2 regions of the Paenibacillus sp. FSL L8-0435 genome follow, and region 1 is predicted to be linked to the other one. Evidence: a T-box and tRNA genes for the amino acid it is inferred to sense, from the RefSeq annotation. Region 1 holds a T-box; the other holds one or more tRNA genes.

The links. The T-box of region 1 lies ahead of tyrS (tyrosine--tRNA ligase). A T-box ahead of a tRNA ligase gene usually reads a tRNA of that ligase, here a tRNA-Tyr.
Region 2: it encodes a tRNA-Tyr, which carries the amino acid that the T-box ahead of tyrS (tyrosine--tRNA ligase) is inferred to sense. The anticodon was not compared.

Annotation. Positions count from the first base shown of each region.
Region 1 covers NZ_CP150185.1:4,238,613-4,248,431, forward strand. Annotated here, with positions in the region: gene NST33_RS18845 (ABC transporter ATP-binding protein) at 1-67, opposite strand, end outside; gene NST33_RS18850 (ABC transporter substrate-binding protein) at 97-1,101, opposite strand; gene NST33_RS18855 (carboxypeptidase M32) at 1,261-2,775, opposite strand; gene NST33_RS18860 (carbonic anhydrase) at 3,125-3,700, shown strand; gene NST33_RS18865 (PadR family transcriptional regulator) at 3,874-4,440, shown strand; gene NST33_RS18870 (hypothetical protein) at 4,539-5,036, shown strand; gene NST33_RS18875 (YxcD family protein) at 5,042-5,320, shown strand; gene tyrS (tyrosine--tRNA ligase) at 5,477-6,739, opposite strand; T-box leader at 6,856-7,083, opposite strand; gene NST33_RS18885 (DUF4375 domain-containing protein) at 7,183-7,632, opposite strand; gene NST33_RS18890 (Imm63 family immunity protein) at 7,643-8,095, opposite strand; gene NST33_RS18895 (YdiU family protein) at 8,187-9,656, opposite strand.
Region 2 covers NZ_CP150185.1:145,798-155,616, reverse strand. Annotated here, with positions in the region: gene hisG (ATP phosphoribosyltransferase) at 1-42, opposite strand, end outside; gene NST33_RS00780 (ATP phosphoribosyltransferase regulatory subunit) at 44-1,243, opposite strand; gene NST33_RS00775 (DapH/DapD/GlmU-related protein) at 1,652-2,194, opposite strand; gene ppaX (pyrophosphatase PpaX) at 2,191-2,847, opposite strand; gene lgt (prolipoprotein diacylglyceryl transferase) at 2,854-3,879, opposite strand; gene hprK (HPr(Ser) kinase/phosphatase) at 4,000-4,938, opposite strand; gene ugpC (sn-glycerol-3-phosphate ABC transporter ATP-binding protein UgpC) at 5,357-6,484, opposite strand; gene NST33_RS00750 (helix-turn-helix domain-containing protein) at 6,588-7,808, opposite strand; tRNA gene NST33_RS00745 (tRNA-Lys) at 7,928-8,000, opposite strand; tRNA gene NST33_RS00740 (tRNA-Tyr) at 8,008-8,093, opposite strand; tRNA gene NST33_RS00735 (tRNA-Phe) at 8,106-8,178, opposite strand; tRNA gene NST33_RS00730 (tRNA-Asp) at 8,200-8,277, opposite strand; tRNA gene NST33_RS00725 (tRNA-Thr) at 8,287-8,362, opposite strand; tRNA gene NST33_RS00720 (tRNA-Val) at 8,368-8,443, opposite strand; tRNA gene NST33_RS00715 (tRNA-Met) at 8,453-8,529, opposite strand; tRNA gene NST33_RS00710 (tRNA-Ser) at 8,573-8,664, opposite strand; rRNA gene NST33_RS00705 (23S ribosomal RNA) at 8,746-9,819, opposite strand, start outside.

The DNA of each region.
Region 1 (9,819 bases):
CTTCCCGCTCGCTGACGTATACTTGAGAGATCCCCTCCAGTCGGATCACACTTTCGGATTCAGGCATTCTGCTCACTTCCTTTCCTGAATACCCCATTACTTTGATTTCGTAGCTTCTTCCGCATAGGCATTATCCACAATGGCATTCAAATCCACGCGTTCTTTCAACTCTCCGGCGGCACTCATGACATCAAGCAGATTGTTCCACTCTTCCTCATCAATGATTGGATCCGTTGCATAGCTGCCCTGTTCCCTATAACGGTTCACACTGCTTACCAAAATGGCTGGATCGATGTCTTTGAAAAAAGGAGAAATGACTTCAGCGATCTCTTCAGCCGTATGGGAATCCACCCATGCCTGCGCTTTGTGTAGACCATTCGTAAACTTCTGTACGATATCCTTATTGTCGTTAAGATAACTCTGTTTCGTCATGAAGACGGTATAAGGCAGAAGACCACCTTCTGTGCCAAAAGATGCAACAACCTTGCCCCGACCTTCTTGTTCAAAGATAGATGCCTGGGGTTCAAACAGTTGAACATAATCACCCGTGCCTGAGGCAAAAGCAGACGCAATGTTGGCAAAGTCCACATTTTGAATCAGCTCCAGATCACTTTGCGGATCAATGCCATGTTTGTTCAGTGCGAACTCCCCTGCCATTTGCGGCATGCCGCCTTTGCGTTGACCGAGAAATGTGGAATCCCTCAGTTGCTCCCAATCGAAGCTATCTTCTGTGTTACGAGCGAACAGAAATGTACCATCCGTCTGGGTGAGCTGGGCAAAGTTAATGACCGGATCTTCCGCTCCCTGCTGATAGACATATATGGACGTCTCCGCCCCTACCAGTGCGATATCCACCGAACCTGCGAGTAATGCCGCCATCGTTTTGTCACCACCAGCAGTCGTTTGAATATCCACCTCAAGTCCCTGCTCTTCAAAAAAACCTTGAGCCACAGCGACATACTCCGGTGCGTAAAATACCGAACGAGTCACTTCGCCAATCGTAATCTTGGCTTCATTCTCTTCCTTATTACAGCTGGTGAGTGCCACAATGATAATCAGCAGAATAACGATGCCCCGGACGAACCATGGCGTGTATTTCATGTTGTTTCCCTCCTTCACTGGTTTCAGCAGTTTCTCTCTATTATGGATATGCCGATGCCCAACAAAAGGTTAAGAACTTAAATGCAAAAAAGAGCCGGGCAATAATGCCCGACTCTTCAGCTCTTCGAAATGTTATTCAATATGGTATATATGGGATACCTACAGCTTGTAAATCTCGGCGTATTTGGCTTCCAGATAATCGGCCAGATAATCCGGGTTCAATTCTTCACCCGTTACGGCAACAATCAATTCGGAAGGTGTGCGACTTCTACCATACCGATAGATCTTGTCTGTAAGCCATTCCTTAATTGGAATCAGATTACCTTCGGCAATGAAGGTATCAAATTCCGGCATTTCCTTGCGCAATGTATGTAGAATTTGAGCTGCATACATATTACCCAGAGAATACGAAGCAAAGTAACCAAAGTCACCACCAGACCAGTGAACATCCTGAAGAACGCCGTCTCCATCATTCGTTGGCATAATACCGAGGTATTCCTTGTATTTTGCATTCCAGGTCTCCGGCAGGTCTTTCACTTCCAGACCATCGTTGAATAACATTTTCTCAATCTCATATCGGATAATAATATGCAGGTTATAGGTCAGTTCATCCGCTTCAATCCGAATGAGTGAACTCTCCACCCGGTTGATTGCACGATAGAAATCTTCCAGTTCAACCTCGCTCAGTTGCGGGAAATGCTGCTGCAAATCTTTGTAATAACGTGTCCAGAATGGTAGGCTGCGACCAATCATATTTTCCCAAAGACGGGACTGGGACTCATGAATCCCCATGGACGTTCCTTCGGCAAGAAGGGTACCCGCCAGACTGTCATCAATATTTTGCTCGTACAGGGCATGTCCGCCCTCATGCAGTGAACTGAAGACTGCGCTTGCTACATCATCTTGCAGATAATGTGTTGTGATCCGCACATCACCCGGGTTAAGGCCCGTTGCAAAAGGATGAACACTCTCGTCCAATCGTCCAGCTTCAAAGTCATAGCCCATTTGTTCCAAGATGAACAGACTGAATTTTTCCTGCTGTTCGGTGTCAAACAACTGATTCAGGAACGCTGTATTTGGCTTGTTTTCTGAAGCATTAATCTTCTCTTGCAGAGGCACCAAACGTGCTTTGAGGCGAGCGAACACAGCGTCCACTTTCTCAACCGTCAGATCCGGTTCATACATATCAAGCAACGTATCATAACGTGTATCCTTCACACCCCAATAATCAATAAACTCCTGTTTGAGCTTAACGATATCTGTCAGATATGGGGAGAACCCTGCAAAATCACTGTTATGCTTGGCATCTTCCCATGCGGTTTCGGACTTGGCCGTGAGCACGGTATATGCTTGTACTTTTTCCGGTGGTACGGATTGACTGCGATCATATTCTTTCTTGCAATCTTCAACCAGACGACGATCTATATCTTCGAGCTGTTCCAATACCGCTGGAGTCGTTAATGCATCCAGGTAAGTCTTCATGTCAGCCGAGGTTTGCAACTTGAATGCTTCGGTGGACAACATACCCAGCGTCTCCGAACGAGTCGGAACGCCTTTTTTCGGCGCACCTGTGCGCAGATCCCAGTGAAGCAAACCAATGGCTTCATGATAGCTCTTAATTTTACGAGCCAGATTACGGAAGGATTCCAAATGTTCCTGTGTTTGTTTATCCATTGTTATCGTTCACCTCTTCAAAAAAAATGTTATACCCTATTGATGATACTTTTTGCATTGCGTATAATCAACTTTTAACAGATGAAAATTGCATTATTCTCCTTAAGATACGTGTTCAAAAAGTCTGATTTTCATTACCGAGAAGATAGAAATGGCGTTCAACTTCGATGCTGATGATGCCCTCAGGCATGATTCGTAATCAAAAGTGGACTTTTTGAACAACCTCTAAAGGGTTGGAGTAATGCCATCTGCTGACCGTGAAATACTATTAAAGCAAAGGCGCGTAGGACAAGCTGCATCATATGCAAGTGGCCGTGCTCGTCGTATTGGATAACAGGAGGCAATGGACATGAACAACATTCAAGAGATTTTGACTTACAACAAATCATTTGTCGAGACCAAAGAATACGAAAAGTATACGGCTGGCAAGTTTCCAACCAAAAAGATGGTTATCATCACTTGTATGGATACACGTCTGGTGGAATTGCTGCCCAAGGCTATGAACTTGAAAAACGGCGATGTGAAAATCATCAAAAACGCAGGCGCAATTATCTCTCAGCCTTTCGGGAGTGTAATGCGTAGTGTACTTGTCGCCATCTATGAATTGGGTGCAGATGAAGTCCTGGTAGTGGGACATACGGAATGTGGTATGGCTTCCCTTCACGCTGAGACCATGATTGGACATATGGTAGAGCGTGGTGTATCGGAAGAAGTCATGACTACTCTGGAGAATTCGGGCATCCGTTTACAAAAATGGTTGCGTGGGTTTGACAGCGTTGAAGAAGGGGTAAAACATACTGTGGAAGTGATCAAAAAGCATCCATTACTTCCTCCCAATGTACCCGTCCACGGCATGGTTATCGATTCTGCCACAGGTGAGCTTGATCTTGTCGCTGAGGGGTATGGACAACAGGCATCTCTCTAAATGGTTTGGAGTGCGGACCTTATGGTTCGCACTTTTTTTGTCTAAATTAAGGCAGTTGTTCTGTCAGGTTGTCAAACCATACAGTTTCAGTGTACACTTTTTATGAAAGCGGTCAAAGAAAGTAAAAACGATTGTTCTCTCTGACCTAGCCCTAATATTAAGGAGACATGTGCATGAACATACTTTCCTACGGATTGCTCGGGCTGCTCACCCGCGAGGAGTCATCGGGCTATGATCTGATGCTGAAAATCCAGCCACATTGGCAGGCGAAACACAGCCAGATCTACCCACTCCTGTCCAAGATGGAAAACGATGAGTTATTGGCCTCCCGCTGGGTACAACAGTCTGACAAACCGGACAAGAAAATGTACGCAGTTACGGAAAAAGGCATTGAAAAGCTCTTGGAATGGATGATTACTCCTGTTACCGCACCTGTTACACGCGATGAATTTAATTTGCGTATTTTGTGTGTTGGCATAGCGGAAGACGGAAGCATGAGACGCATTCTTAACGAGCGTAAAAGCTGGTTTATGGAACGCATACGTTATTTCGAGGATCTGAAGTCACGTATACCTCAGGATAATCTTCGTGTAGGCAACCGAGACTTTGGAAGCTACATCCTGGTACAAAAAGGGTTGATGCACGCACAAACAGGCCTGGAATGGTGTCATTGGGTTACCCAATTGCTTGATGGCCAAGCTGCAATTCAAGACCCAAGTCCAAGCGTTTCAGAAATTTAATAAAATTTGAAACGTTGCTGCAAGTTGACCGTATTACATGAGTAAGGTCCATTTTTGGGCGATTCAAACAAATTAATCGGGGGGTTACGATCTTTACAATGAAGAAAAAATTCGGAGTTAAACATCTAATGATGGTATTTATGGCCTTTACATTATTGTTCGCAACAGTGGGAGTAGCGAATCCGGATTCTGCAGATGCAAGACGCGGTGGCGGATTCAAATCCGGTACAAAAAGTTATAGCAATACACCTAAGAAATCCGACAGCAATGTAAGCAAATCGAATACGAATAACAATTCCAGCAATGGAGCAGCTACAACGAACCGTGGCGGATTCTTCGGCGGTGGCGGCGGATTCATGAAAGGCATGATGCTTGGTGGTCTTGCTGGTATGATGTTTGGCGGATTGTTCGGTGGCATGGGCGCTCTGGGTAACATCCTTGGATTGCTCGTGAACGTTGCAGCAATTATGTTGATTGTTATGCTGGCTATGGCACTCTTCAGAGCCATCTCCAATCGTCGCAAACCTGCAGCGGATGGTCGTTATGACCGTCGCAATGATCGTGATGATGACCATAACAGAAATGGACGGTACTAATCTCTATGGTTCTGAGCATGGATGAAATTGTGAATGCAATCTGTATTCATATGGCAGAACGTAAAGGTGTACGTCCAACCGATGTGAATGTAGAACTGAGTTGGGAAGAAGATACAGGTTATTCCGCTGAAGTTTGGATTCAAGGCCGTAGTCAATATCTGGTGGAGTCCAATATGATTGAAGCGATTCTTCGTTACCTGCACAGTGAATACAACATCCGGGCGTACCGTGAGAATGTACGACTTGATCTGGATGAAGAAATCACAGCGATCGTTAATCAATAAGATAGGTCACTCACTGGCCTGATATACGAAAGGCCGCCTCCCCTCTGTCGCCTGACAGAGATGGAAGGCGGTCTTTTTGTTTCTGTATTTGTAGCTCTATTTGTGCGTCTATTGTAGTCTCTATACGTCTCTGTGTTACGTTCTAATTCTTGGAAACTACGATTGAAGTTTAACCAGGCTGTAGTTCTTCTTACCTTTACGGATAATGATGAATTTACCGCCAATGGCATGCTCTGCCGACACTGTGAATTCAAGCTCCGTGATTTTCTCACCGTTCATGGAGATCGCGCCTTTAGTGACATCCTCACGCGCCTGGCGTTTGGATGGCTCCAACCCCAGATCTACGAGCCAGTCGACGATATTTTTCGCTTCCCCGTCCGTTTCGAATGTTGGCATTTCCTTGAAACCCTGCTCGATTTCATCTGCTGTCAGGGAACGGATATCACCACTGAACAGCGCCGCTGTAATACGCTTAGCCTGTTCGAGCATTTCTTCGCCGTGAACGAATTTTGTCATTTCTTCCGCGAGTGCTTTCTGTGCTTCACGTCTGTGCGGCTCTGTCTCTACCTTTTCAGCCAAAGCTTCGATTTGTTCTTTGCTGAGGAAAGTAAAGTATTTCAAGTATTTAATGACATCACGGTCATCTGTATTCGCCCAGAACTGGTAGAACTCAAATGGTGTTGTTTTGTTCGGGTCAAGCCAGATTGCGCCGCCAGCTGTTTTACCAAATTTGGTACCGTCGGATTTGAGCATGAGTGGAATGGTCAGACCGTACGCCTTCGCTTCAGATCCTTCTTTTTTACGAATCAGATCAAGACCACTTGTGATGTTACCCCATTGATCCGAACCACCGATTTGAAGCTGTACATCTTCGTTCTGGAACAGGTGCAGGTAGTCGAGTGATTGAAGGATCTGGTAGGAAAACTCGGTGAACGAGATTCCGCCTTCCAATCTGCTCGCAACCACATCCTTAGCCAACATTGTGTTAAGGTTAAAGTTTTTGCCGTAGTCACGCAAGAATTCAATCACATTGATTTTGTGTGTCCAATCGTAGTTGTTCACCATGCGAACCTGATTATCACCGTCTGTTACGAACAACTTCTTCATCTGCGCTGTCAGTGCATCCACATTCTCCTGCACTTGCTCCATCGTTTGCAAAGAACGCTCAGCCTGCCGACCACTTGGATCACCAATCGTTCCTGTAGCTCCACCAATCAGAATGACTGGACGGTGTCCTGCCAGTTGAAAACGTTTCAGCATCATGAATGGAATGAGATGTCCGATATGCATGCTGTCCCCCGTAGGGTCAACGCCGCAGTACAATGAGATTGATTTGGTTTCGGTCAACTCACGCAGTCCCTCTGCATCTGTCTGCTGGTTAATGGCGTCACGCCACTGTAGTTCATCAATAATATTCATGTGTATAACCCCTTTTCTATCCTCAAGATTCAGTCATGATCTACGTTAAAATACGAAATTACACGCTGGAACGGCTTTTTTGGACACAAAAAAATCGCCTCCTTGTCTTCATTAGACACAGGGACGATTATCATAACCGTGGTACCACCCAAATTGCATGGACAACACGTGAGCTTAACACGTTATCCATACCACTTTTGGCAATATATCGTTTGCCCATCCGCTTGGCATTACCCAAGTACTCCAGAGTGTAATTCGCAGCCCTTGTATGTATCAGGTTCCATCAACCCCTGACTTTCTGTAACAGGGACAAAGCCGCTACTGCGCTCTATCAACGTGATTCATGTATTCAATTTATAGCAAGTATAGCCGAACGTTTCAGTCATTGCAAGACCAAGTATACAATCTTTGAACTGAACCACGGATGCACAGTTGAAACCAGATTATATAATCATCATGTTCAATTTTCCGTGATAATAACCATACGCTTTCTCCGCGACCTGATCCTCATTGTTCCAAAACTGCAGATCTAACGCATCTAACTGCTGCTCTTGTTCCTTTGTCAGGAATTTAGGTATATCCCATAGTTCAGTAAGCCTTTCATCCTCTTTCAAGTGCTCAATGCAGCCATATGCTGACGTTATAATCTCCACGACTTGAGTCGCACCAATGATATGTAATGCCCGCAACGCGTAACGGTATACCTCTTCCCCCCAGTTGCAGAAAAACTGTATAAAACCGCCATTAAAGACATCCGCCTCTAACAGCCATAAAGCTGCAATGTCCTGCTCGTTCGAAGTCAACGATGCCAAGCCCTGTTCAGATTCATTCTTTTTTTCGACAAATAACACAGCAAAGTCATACCATACATCATTAATATCTTGCTCGCTCATGTAACACACCTCACTTTTCTTTATGCATGCTCTCTAACTCCTGTCGTTTACCCGTCTGATGCCAATGTAAATACGGATCACCGATCTGCTGGAAGGCTTCCAGAACACCCCTGTTCAGGTCCTTCATCACTTCATTTGTGTAGTTCAAATGCGTCTCTTTATTATCCACGCCATGTCTTTCCAACAACCCTACATGCGTCGCGGTGAAAATAATATCTTCCAGCAACCAATAGATGACTCCATCCGGCTGTTTCACCCGTTTCTCCAATGAAACGAGACCACGTTCGTATATTCGAACGATATACGCATCTTCTTCAGCCTCTACATAAGGCACCCCATCCCATTTAAAGCTCTCAAACAAGCGGTTAACATAGTTCTGCATCTGTTCCCTAGGGAACGATGTACGCTCTAAAAGCTGTAAAAGGATGTCTGCCAATTGTTCTTTGCTTAACATGTTGGACATGAATGCACCTGCCTCTATAAAGTAACGTCGATGACAGAATGAAAAAATGAAAAAGCTGCCCAAGGCAGCCTCTTCATTCCATACTGTTCAATCAGGTCCCACAAAAAGTCTGATACGAAGTATTGCATTGTGCAGGTAGTTCGGCATATTCAGCCTGCTCAGGTGAGTGCGCAAACGGATCTGAAAGAACTGCCAAAAGCTTCTGCATCACGCTAAGATCTCCGTGGTTCTCCGCTTGCTCAAGGGCTTCCTCAACCCGATGATTGCGGGGAATGACGGCTGGATTGTTCGTTCTCATCAACTCCCGAGAGACTTCCTTCTCCCTTTGCTGTCTGTCCAATCTTGCTTGCCACCGCTCATTCCATTCAGCAAATTCTGGCGTGCCAAACAAAGCTGTCCCTTCCAACCTATCAAAGGTCAATGCCAGGAACGTATTGGTGTAATCTGCACTATGCTTCTCCATGAGTTCAAGAAGCTCCTTGATCAACGCTTCATCTTCGGCCTCTTCATCCAACAAGCCCAGTTTGGCACGCATTCCCTTGAGCCAATGATGATGGTACAATTCAGAAAATTGTGCGATAGCATCCTGAGCGAGTTGCACGGCCTGTTCTTCATCTTCATGCAGCAACGGCAGAAGCGTCTCGGCAAAACGAGCCAAATTCCACCCCGCAATATACGGTTGATTACCATAAGCATAGCGACCTTGCCTGTCAATGGAGCTAAATACGGTTGAAGGATTGTAAGCATCCATAAAGGCGCACGGACCATAATCGATGGTCTCACCACTGATCGCCATGTTATCCGTGTTCATCACGCCATGAATGAAACCAACACGCTGCCATTGGGCAATGAGTGCCGCCTGCCGTTTAATTACTTCCTGAAGGAGCAAAAGATAGCGATTCTCAGCTTGGGCAACATCAGGAAAATGTCGATGCAACGTATAATCAGCCAACGCCCGAAGATCGTCGATAGATCCCCATCTGGCTGCATACTGGAAGGTTGCTACCCGGATATGACTGGAAGCCACCCGGGTTAAAATGGCACCCGGCCGCTCTGTTTCACGGATAATGTTTTCTCCTGTTGATACCACCGCCAGACTGCGTGTCGTTGGAATACCCAGTGCATACATCGCTTCACTAATAATATACTCACGCAACATGGGCCCTACAGCAGCACGTCCATCTCCCCCACGGGAGTAGGGTGTTCTTCCTGATCCTTTGAGCTGGATATCCACTCGCTCGCCCTGTGGCGTAATCTGTTCACCCAGCAGCAAAGCACGTCCATCTCCAAGCATGTTAAAATTGCCAAATTGATGTCCTGCATAGGCCTGAGCCAAAGGCTCGGCTCCTTCCGGAATCGAATTACCTGCAAAAATTTGCGCTCCTTCATCACTGTCAAGAGACTCCACATCCAGTCCTAGGCTGGATGCAAGCAGTCGATTGAAAATGATCAGCTTTGGTGATTCAACAGGCACTGCGCCCTGACTTGTAAAAAAGGGTTGCGGTAACTTCGCATAACTATTCTCCAAGTTCCACCCTTTGTTCAATGTTTCTTGTTGCATGGTGATCACAACTCCTTTTCTGTACCCCAGGGATATCCCTTGGTTATATTGTAGCCTTGTGAACCAATGCTCATTTATGTAGTCGCATGGAAATTCAATGTAAGATGTTGTTGACTTAAACGAACATCTAAAATGTTCTTGATGAAACTTTAGCATATTTGCA
Region 2 (9,819 bases), 3.0 Mb from region 1:
GATTCGGCCCTTCGGCATGGCCACCTTCAGAATATCCGACATCTCAGCGTCCTCCTTCTTCAGATCCGTAAGTAATAACCTGCTCAGCCTCAGCGGTTCTTGCTTCAACCGATACGGCACTTGCCCCAGCCCCGTCTTCAGGAAGAAGGAGTGTCACTACATTTTGTCCCATACTGCGTAATCTTGCCGCTTCTGTTAGTGCCTCAGCCCGACGTTTCGGGGTATATTGGATAAGTACCAGTTTTTTCTCTTCAATCGTAATGCCATGAACACCATCAATAATCCGGTTTGTTTTCAGTGCAAATCCTGTAGCTGGCAACGAGCGCCCAAACTGTTGTAACAGATTATCATACCGTCCACCGCTACATACCGGAGATCCCAGTTCTGCTGCATACCCTTCAAAGGTCATGCCTGTATAATAGGAGAAATCACCGATCATCGTCAGATCAATCAGCACATGCTCGGATACACCGTACGCTTCCAACACTTCGAATACGGCACACAGATGTGCAATTGACTGTGCTGCTTCAGCACTTGAACTTAGCTCTACCGCATGTGTGCATACTTCCTTGCCACCACGCAGACGAAGGATCGCTTCAAGCTGTTCTTTCAACTTCGGCTCCAGATTCAATGCTTCAATTGATTGGCGATAGCCGACATAATCACGTCCGAGCAGCCCTTCCTTCAATTGCTCCTGCTCAGCGGTCTGCCCTGGAATCACTTCCTCCAGTAATCCGTTCAGGAATCCCATATGGCCCATCGCTATTTTAAAAGAAGACACACCCGCTGCCTGCAAAGAGGCAATCGCAAGCGCAACAACTTCTGCATCCGCCTCAGGTGAGTCGTCTCCCACCAACTCCACGCCCGTCTGGAAAAATTCAGCCTCACGCCCAGCTTCCTCTTCAATAGAACGAAATACGTTCGCATGATAGGACAGACGCAGCGGCAACTGCTCATCTTTGAGCATGGATGAAACGACGCGTGCAATCGGAGCCGTTAGATCCGATCTGAGCACCAGCGTGGTTCCCCGGCTGTTTAGCAATTTAAATAATTTTCGATCTGATGTAGAGCTTGCCACACCTACCGTGTCGTAATATTCAATCGTTGGTGTGATGATCTGACGGTAACCCCAGCGTTCCATACATTCCAGTACATTGCGTTCAATCGTCCGCAGCTTGGATACTACATGTGGTGTATAGTCGCGGAATCCGGTCGGTTTTTCAAAACCTTTTGGTTTGGACATTGGTAATATTCACCCCGAGTCAGTAGTTTAAGAGTAGTGCTCGTTCTATTTCAACAGGATTTATGTAGTGTAAATCCCCATTCTATCTTGTAACCCTGAATCACCGTATTGCTGCAAAAACCTTCAACTATTGGTTTAGTTCAACCTTTATCACGTTAAATTCCCTCGAAATACTTTCACATGGTAAAGTGCTAACAAACTAAAGGATATGGGATATGATAACATGAAATCCGCACTACCGTCAACAATACCAAAGCTTGATTGCCCATGGAACGACATATCGTTTTATATACACACCGTTACGCCTACCAATCGGTATTTATATACGAAAAAAGCTGCCATAAGCAGCTTTTTACTTCAACCCATCTTCATTCCTTACTTACTTTATTGACTCATTACTTTATTGACTCAATGCACACTACCCTGAGAAGAATCATCCGTGTTAAAGACCGTTTCTTCCGTAGAAGCTGCCGCGCGGGATAAATCACGTAGTGGATTGCCTCCAACAAAAGCTCCTGGTGCAACATCCTTATGTACGACAGCTCCAGCAGCCACAACGGCTCCGTCCCCTATAGTCACCCCGGGCAGAATCGTCGTATTGGCACCAATCAGTACATTTTCCCCGATAATCACCTCACCGAGCCTGTACTCCTTAATGAGATACTCATGAGCGAGAATCGTTGTGTTGTAACCGATGACCGAGTTTTCGCCGACCGTTATTTTCTCCGGAAAAAACACATCGACCATCACCATCAGGCCAAAGGCCGTGTGTTTTCCCACTTTCATGCCGAGCATTCGGCGGTAAATCCAGTTCTTCACCGATAGGATCGGACAATAGCGTGACAACTGGATCCAGATAAAATTACGAACGCCCTTCCACGGACTCACTGTCTTGTAGATATGCCAAAGTGCATTCTGGTCCTCTACCGGATAGCGGGTTACTTTTCTCATGAACGTCCCGTTTCAATACGGATGAGTTTCAACAAGTCTCTCATGTCATGCAACATATGGTCGGGTCCATATCCGTTCAGGATTGTTTCCCCTTTAAGGGACCATGCAACCCCCGCCGAAAGAGCGCCCGCATTTTGTGCCGATTGGATATCCACTGGACTGTCACCTACCATCAGCGTTTTAGCAGGATCTGCACCCAGTTCCGTCATCGCTTTCAGTACAGGTTCAGCGTGCGGCTTTGGATTCGTTACATCGGTCACTGTTACAATTGTCTTCATATATTTCAGTAGATCAAAACGTTCTAGCACCTTTAATGTGGATGGGCGAATTTTGGTTGTGACCACACCCATCACAATGCCGGCCTGATGCAGCGCCTCTACTACCTCAATAACATGTGGAAAAGGTCTAACCATCGCTTCATGATGGATATCATTATAAGCACGGTAACCTTTCACGTACTCGGAGACTTCCTCCTGGCCAGAGAAAGTGCGCATTTGCTGCTCCAGTGTGCCACCCATATGTGGAATGATCTGTTCCCGTGTCCATGGAGCTGAATGCTCCCATCCCCCCATGACATGCTGGAATGAGCTGATAATCAACTCATTGGTATCAATAATCGTTCCGTCCAGATCAAACAATACCGTGTCAATCATGTTGCATTACTCCTTTTTATCATCAACTTGCTTGGATTCATCTTTGGCTGGAGGTGTTATCTTGTTCTCTTTGCCAGCAACTGTTCCCGTATGCTCCATATCATCTGAGGTAACTTTGGACGATACAATCGGATCACTATAACGAACATCTGCTTTACCTGTCACTCTTCTCACCACAATGAATATAACAGCAACAATAATGATGCCAATCGCGAGCAGTTGCGAGATTCTTACGTTACCGTAAGCAGGATCAAGATATCCTTGTTCAAAGCCCATTGCAGTCATTGGAGACCACAGCCCGTTCACTAATGAAGCAACCCACTGCGGGGCCTGAAAGCCCAAACTGTCTGTACGTAAAGCTTCAATGAAGAAGCGACCGATAGAGTACCAGATGAAATAAGACATGAACAGTTCACCTGAACGCAGAAACTTCTGACGACGCAGAACCAGCAGCAAGACCAGACCAACGAGACTCCACATCGATTCATACAAAAATGCAGGGTGGTGGAATACGCCCTCTACGTTCATTTGATTCACAATAAAGTCCGGCAGATGAAGCTTGTCTCTCAAAAATGATTCTTCTACAGGACCGCCGTAGGCTTCCTGATTCACAAAGTTCCCCCAACGTCCGATCAACTGTCCAACGAGCAGTCCAGGCGCACAGATATCGGCCATACGCCAGAAGTTATACCCTTTACGACGGAAGAAAATAACTGCACAGATGATTGCACCAATAAGGGCACCATAGATGGCTATACCACCATTCCATATCTTAAAGACATCCCAAAAATTATCCCTATAATCTTCCCATTTAAATGCGACATAGTAGATGCGGGCACCAATGATGGCAGAAGGCACACCCAGCAGGACCATGTCCATGAACACTTCCTGTGGAATATTGTATCGTTTGCCCTCTCGGATCACGAGCAGCAGTCCTATAAGTGCCGCGGCACCAAGAATAAGCCCGTACCAGTGAACCTTTAACGCTCCAATAGAGAACGCAATCGGGTTCAACAGTAATAATGTATCCATTCATTCACACTCCTATTTATTCAACAATCGTACGCATGACGAATGGTTGGCATGCCCTGCGCCTTAAGAGAAGCAGTACATGTCAACCATTTATCTTCATTTCCTTGTATAAAATGTTTCTTAATCCATATCTTCCATATCTTCCGAGATGGTTGCTGTCAGCTTGTTTGTAAACTGCAGTGCAGCATTGAGGCCCATCTGTTTCAGACGATAGTTCATACCTGCCACTTCAATAATAACCGCCAAGTTCCGTCCCGGACGAACAGGGATCGTAACCAGAGGCACATCCGTATCAATGATACGTGTAGTCTCTTCATCCAGACCCAGACGATCATATTGTTTATCTTGCTGCCATGCTTCCAGACGTACAACCAAGGTAATCCGTTTATTATTCCGAACCGCACCAGCTCCGAACAATGTCATGACGTTGATAATACCGACACCTCGAATTTCGAGTAAGTGGCGGATCAATTCAGGTGCTGTACCATGCAGTTGAAAATCTGACGTTTGGCGGATCTCTACCGCATCATCGGCAATCAGTCGGTGTCCACGTTTCACCAGTTCAAGCGCTGTTTCACTCTTACCAATACCGCTACTACCTGTAATCAGCATACCTACGCCATAGACATCACAAAGTACACCGTGAATGGTTGCTGTTGGCGCCAGTTTCTTCTCCAGGAAACCGGTAATCCGGCTGGATAGAATCGTTGTTGCCATATTGCTGCGAAGTACAGCCAGATTCTGCTCTTCACTAATATCAATCAGCTCTTGCGGAACTTCCAGTCCACGCGTGACAACGATACAAGGCGTCTCTTCCGTACAAAGACGTTGCATACGATCGCGCCGCTCTTGCTCAGGTAACATTGCAAAGAAAGCTAACTCCGTTCTTCCAAGCAGCTGTACCCGTTCTTGTGGATGATATTCAAAATAACCGGCCATTTCCAGACCAGGACGGTTCAGGTCATCTACCGTAATGACTCTTTTCAATCCGTGAGATCCAGAAACAACCTCCAACTGAAATTGCTGCACGAGTTCAGATACTTTCACTTTTTTCGCCATTTGTCTCTTCCTTTCAGCATTAGCTGTCCCTCTATGTACATCAGATCGTGTATCAGTTATTTCCATTATTAGCGCATTCACATCATGGGGTACAGAATGCATACCCTTCCAACAGTCGATTCTCTCAAATAAATGAAGACAGACCTTCAAATAATCTTAAATGAATTCCGGGATGAATGCAATCGCAGCCTCCGACAACCATTAGTAAGAAAAGTCTTCTGATCGAAGCACCTTCTGGGATACTACATTCGTAGTTTAAGGGGTGTTTTTCTTACGATTATTAATCCTTCAACTCTGCCGAAACTTATAAATTCATTAATCTTAAAAAAGCCCCTTCCAGCAATAACGGAAGGGGCTCTCATTACAATGTATAATTGCGTTAACTGTCAGGTTCCATCGTCACCGAGGAATCCCAGTATTATTTGTCTTGAAGAAGTACGTTCACTTCAGTCTCTTTGTCAAAGATATGAACTTTGTTCATGTCGATGGCCATTTTAACTGTAGAACCATCACGAGTGTTAGAACGTCCGTCTACACGTGCGATCGTTGTATCATTACCAACACCGCTCAAGTAGAGGAGCATTTCGTGACCCAGGTTCTCTGTAACATCTACGTGTGTAGAGAATACAGAGTTCGGGGATGCTTCCAGGAATACTGGCTCTTCGTGAATGTCTTCTGGACGAACACCCAGAATCACTTCTTTGCCAATGTATCCTCTAGATTTCAACACTTGTGCTTTACCTTGCGGGATTTCAACATCCACACCAGGAGCTATGAAATGCATGCTAGTACCTTGCTCAGCGAGTTTACCCGAGATAAAGTTCATTGTCGGGGAACCGATGAAACCAGCTACGAACAGGTTAGCCGGCAGGTTATACAACTCTTCCGGAGAAGCTGCTTGTTGGATGATACCATCCTTCATAACAACGATCCGATCACCCATCGTCATAGCTTCGATCTGGTCATGCGTTACGTAGATAACGGTTGTTTCCAAACGTTTCGCAAGTTTAGTGATCTCTGCACGCATTTGACCACGCAGTTTGGCATCCAAGTTGGAGAGAGGCTCATCCATCAAGAACACTTGTGGATCACGGACAATCGCACGTCCCAAAGCGACACGTTGACGTTGACCACCGGACAGTGCCTTAGGTTTACGCTCAAGCAAATGCTCGATATCCAGGATTTTAGCTGCTTCACGTACACGTTTGTCGATCTCATCTTTTTTAACCTTACGCAATTTCAAACCAAACGCCATGTTTTGATATACGCTCATATGCGGATACAAGGCATAGGATTGGAATACCATCGCGATATCGCGGTCTTTAGGTGCAACATCATTAACGACACGGTCACCGATATAGAGTTTACCTTCAGAAATTTCCTCAAGGCCTGCGATCATACGAAGTGTTGTTGATTTACCACAACCGGACGGACCTACCAGTACCAGAAATTCTTTATCTTTAATGTCCAGGTTAATGTCAACTACAGTTGCTTTATCAGAACCCGGGTATTTTTTGAAAATATGCTCTAAACGTACTCCAGCCATGATTGTTGCCTCCTCAGAGATCATTTTGTAATCGAATACAATTTGTATTTTTATAATACCCTATCTACGTGAGGTTTGACTATTCGCAAACTGCACAAAAATATCAATGCTTTTTCGTCACTTTGTACATTAGTAGTAAAAACTGCACTAGAACGGCACTTTCGAAGTGCCTCACATCATAGCCAATCTCCTGTTTGATCTTGTCCAGACGGTATACCAACGTATTACGATGAATGAAAAGTCGTTTCGCTGTCTCGCTGACATTACAGTCCAGGCTAAAAAAAGTCTCCAGCGTAGCAAGTGTCTCACTGTCATTGAAGATAACCGTGTCTTTGCCAGTTTCCTTTATAAAACGTATACGTTGATCATCTGGAATGCTCGCTACCAACCTCTCCAGGTGAAGATCCCATGGGAGATGAATATGCTGCGTAACATGGAATGCTCTCCCTAAGTGAACACTCTCTCTAAGAAGAGTTGTGACCGATACAAGTTGTTGCGCAGGAATGCATGGCAGAGATGCAGACAGATGGAACACCCCAGCCCACTCACTGGCAACCAATTCATGCAACCCCAGACAAAAAGCGTTCAGTGAGTCCTTTTTGGCCTCCGTTGTATCTTCCTCGGCTTCTTCTGTAACAATTTCTTTATCACCCATGAAAATCCACTCTTGCTCCCCCAAAGGAATCAAGACAATCTCCTCGCCAAAGTAACTCTCAAGCAACTTGTTGAGCTCCTTGGATCGTAAACGATGGGCATCCGGTGTATCTCCTTGCAGCAAGAAGAGAATCTTCTCCGTATTCAACTCTGCTGCCACTACAAAGCGATCAGGAACAGCTTCAGCTTCCTTTTCGGTAGGTTGTTCAACCTGCTCTTTAAGCCAGAGACCCAATTCAGTCAAATACTGCTCCCTATCATTCTCATATACAACAGGTTGTACCTCATCGGGTAGAGCCGTGTTAGTACGGATTACAAGCTCGATCAATTGCCGTGTTTCCAAGGTAATAGATCTTGCAGCGCATCCCCAACACACGACGGTCTCTTCTTTCTTATTCATCCGAACCTTAAAAAATATACGCTCTCCCGTATTCAAACTGATCACATCGGATGAACTTGGAGATGCAGATTGATCAGATAACTCCTGACTCTCACCTTCATCATCACCAAAAGTCTCTGAATTCTCATGATGACCAATCAGATTTTCCACGGATTGCATCCATTCTTCTATTGTAATTTCATATTCGTCCAAAGTTGTGCCAATAATGACTTCAATTTGCTGTTTTAGATCAGGTATGAGCTTCATATAATGAACGTCACCACTCTGCATGTTTTCTACTAGTTTATCATATCTTGCCGAGTATTAATAAAAATCCATATTGAGTTAAAATCACATAACAAAAAAGAGCGACTAATCAAATTAATGATTAATCACTCTTTTCTTAAAGATGAGTCATGAAGGGCTCGAACCTTCGACACCCTGATTAAAAGTCAGGTGCTCTACCAACTGAGCTAATGACTCATAAAACTGGTGGAGGATGATGGATTCGAACCACCGAACCCGTACGGGAGCAGATTTACAGTCTGATGCGTTTGGCCACTTCGCTAATCCTCCAGGGATTAAAGGTGGCTCGGGACGGAATCGAACCGCCGACACGAGGATTTTCAGTCCTCTGCTCTACCGACTGAGCTACCGAGCCATATTTAATTTTTAGGATTAATGGCGGAACCGACGGGATTCGAACCCGCGATCTCCTGCGTGACAGGCAGGCATGTTAGGCCAACTACACCACGGTTCCAGGCATTAATGGTGCCGGCGAGAGGACTTGAACCCCCAACCTACTGATTACAAGTCAGTTGCTCTACCAGTTGAGCTACACCGGCGTATATGGTGGAGGCTGAGGGGATCGAACCCCCGACCCTCTGCTTGTAAGGCAGATGCTCTCCCAGCTGAGCTAAGCCTCCTGGGTAATATGGTAGCGGCGGAGGGGATCGAACCCCCGACCTTACGGGTATGAACCGTACGCTCTAGCCAGCTGAGCTACACCGCCATATTAATTATGTCTTGATTGCTTGTCCACCTTTAGGTAAAGATGGCGGAGAGAGAGGGATTCGAACCCTCGCACCGCTTACGCAGTCTAACCCCTTAGCAGAGGGTCCCCTTATAGCCACTTGGGTATCTCTCCGAATAACAATCATCAACATCATTCAAGGATTGCTCCCTGAAAACTAGATTCGAAACGAAACACGCGAATTACAACTTGCTATTGGATAAGCCCTCGACCGATTAGTACTGGTCAGCTCCATGCATTGCTGCACTTCCACCCCCAGCCTATCTACCTCGTCGTCTTCAAGGGGTCTTACATACTGGGAAATCTCATCTTGAGGGGGGCTTCACGCTTAGATGCTTTCAGCGTTTATCCCGTCCGTACATAGCTACCCAGCGGTGCTCCTGGCGGAACAACTGGTACACCAGCGGTACGTCCATCCCGGTCCTCTCGTACTAAGGACAGCTCCTCTCAAATTTCCTACGCCCACGACAGATAGGGACCGAACTGTCTCACGACGTTCTGAACCCAGCTCGCGTACCGCTTTAATGGGCGAACAGCCCAACCCTTGGGACCTACTTCAGCCCCAGGATGCGATGAGCCGACATCGAGGTGCCAAACCTCCCCGTCGATGTGGACTCTTGGGGGAGATAAGCCTGTTATCCCCAGGGTAGCTTTTATCCGTTGAGCGATGGCCCTTCCATGCGGTACCACCGGATCACTAAGCCCGACTTTCGTCCCTGCTCGACTTGTAGGTCTCGCAGTCAAGCTCCCTTATGCCTTTGCACTCTTCGAATGATTTCCAACCATTCTGAGGGAACCTTTGGGCGCCTCCGTTACTCTTTAGGAGGCGACCGCCCCAGTCAAACTGCCCACCTGACACTGTCCCCGCACCGGATTACGGTACCAGGTTAGAACCTAGATACGATCAGGGTGGTATCCCAACGTTGCCTCCACACAAGCTGGCGCTCATGCTTCAAAGGCTCCCACCTATCCTGTACAGATCGTACCCAAATTCAATATCAAGCTGCAGTAAAGCTCCATGGGGTCTTTCCGTCTTGTCGCGGGTAACCTGCATCTTCACAGGTATTAAAATTTCACCGGATCTCTCGTTGAGACAGCGCCCAAGTCGTTACGCCATTCGTGCGGGTCAGAATTTACCTGACAAGGAATTTCGCTACCTTAGGACCGTTATAGTTACGGCCGCCGTTTACTGGGGCTTCGGTTCACAGCTTCGGGATTACTCCCTAACCACTCCCCTTAACCTTCCAGCACCGGGCAGGCGTCAGCCCG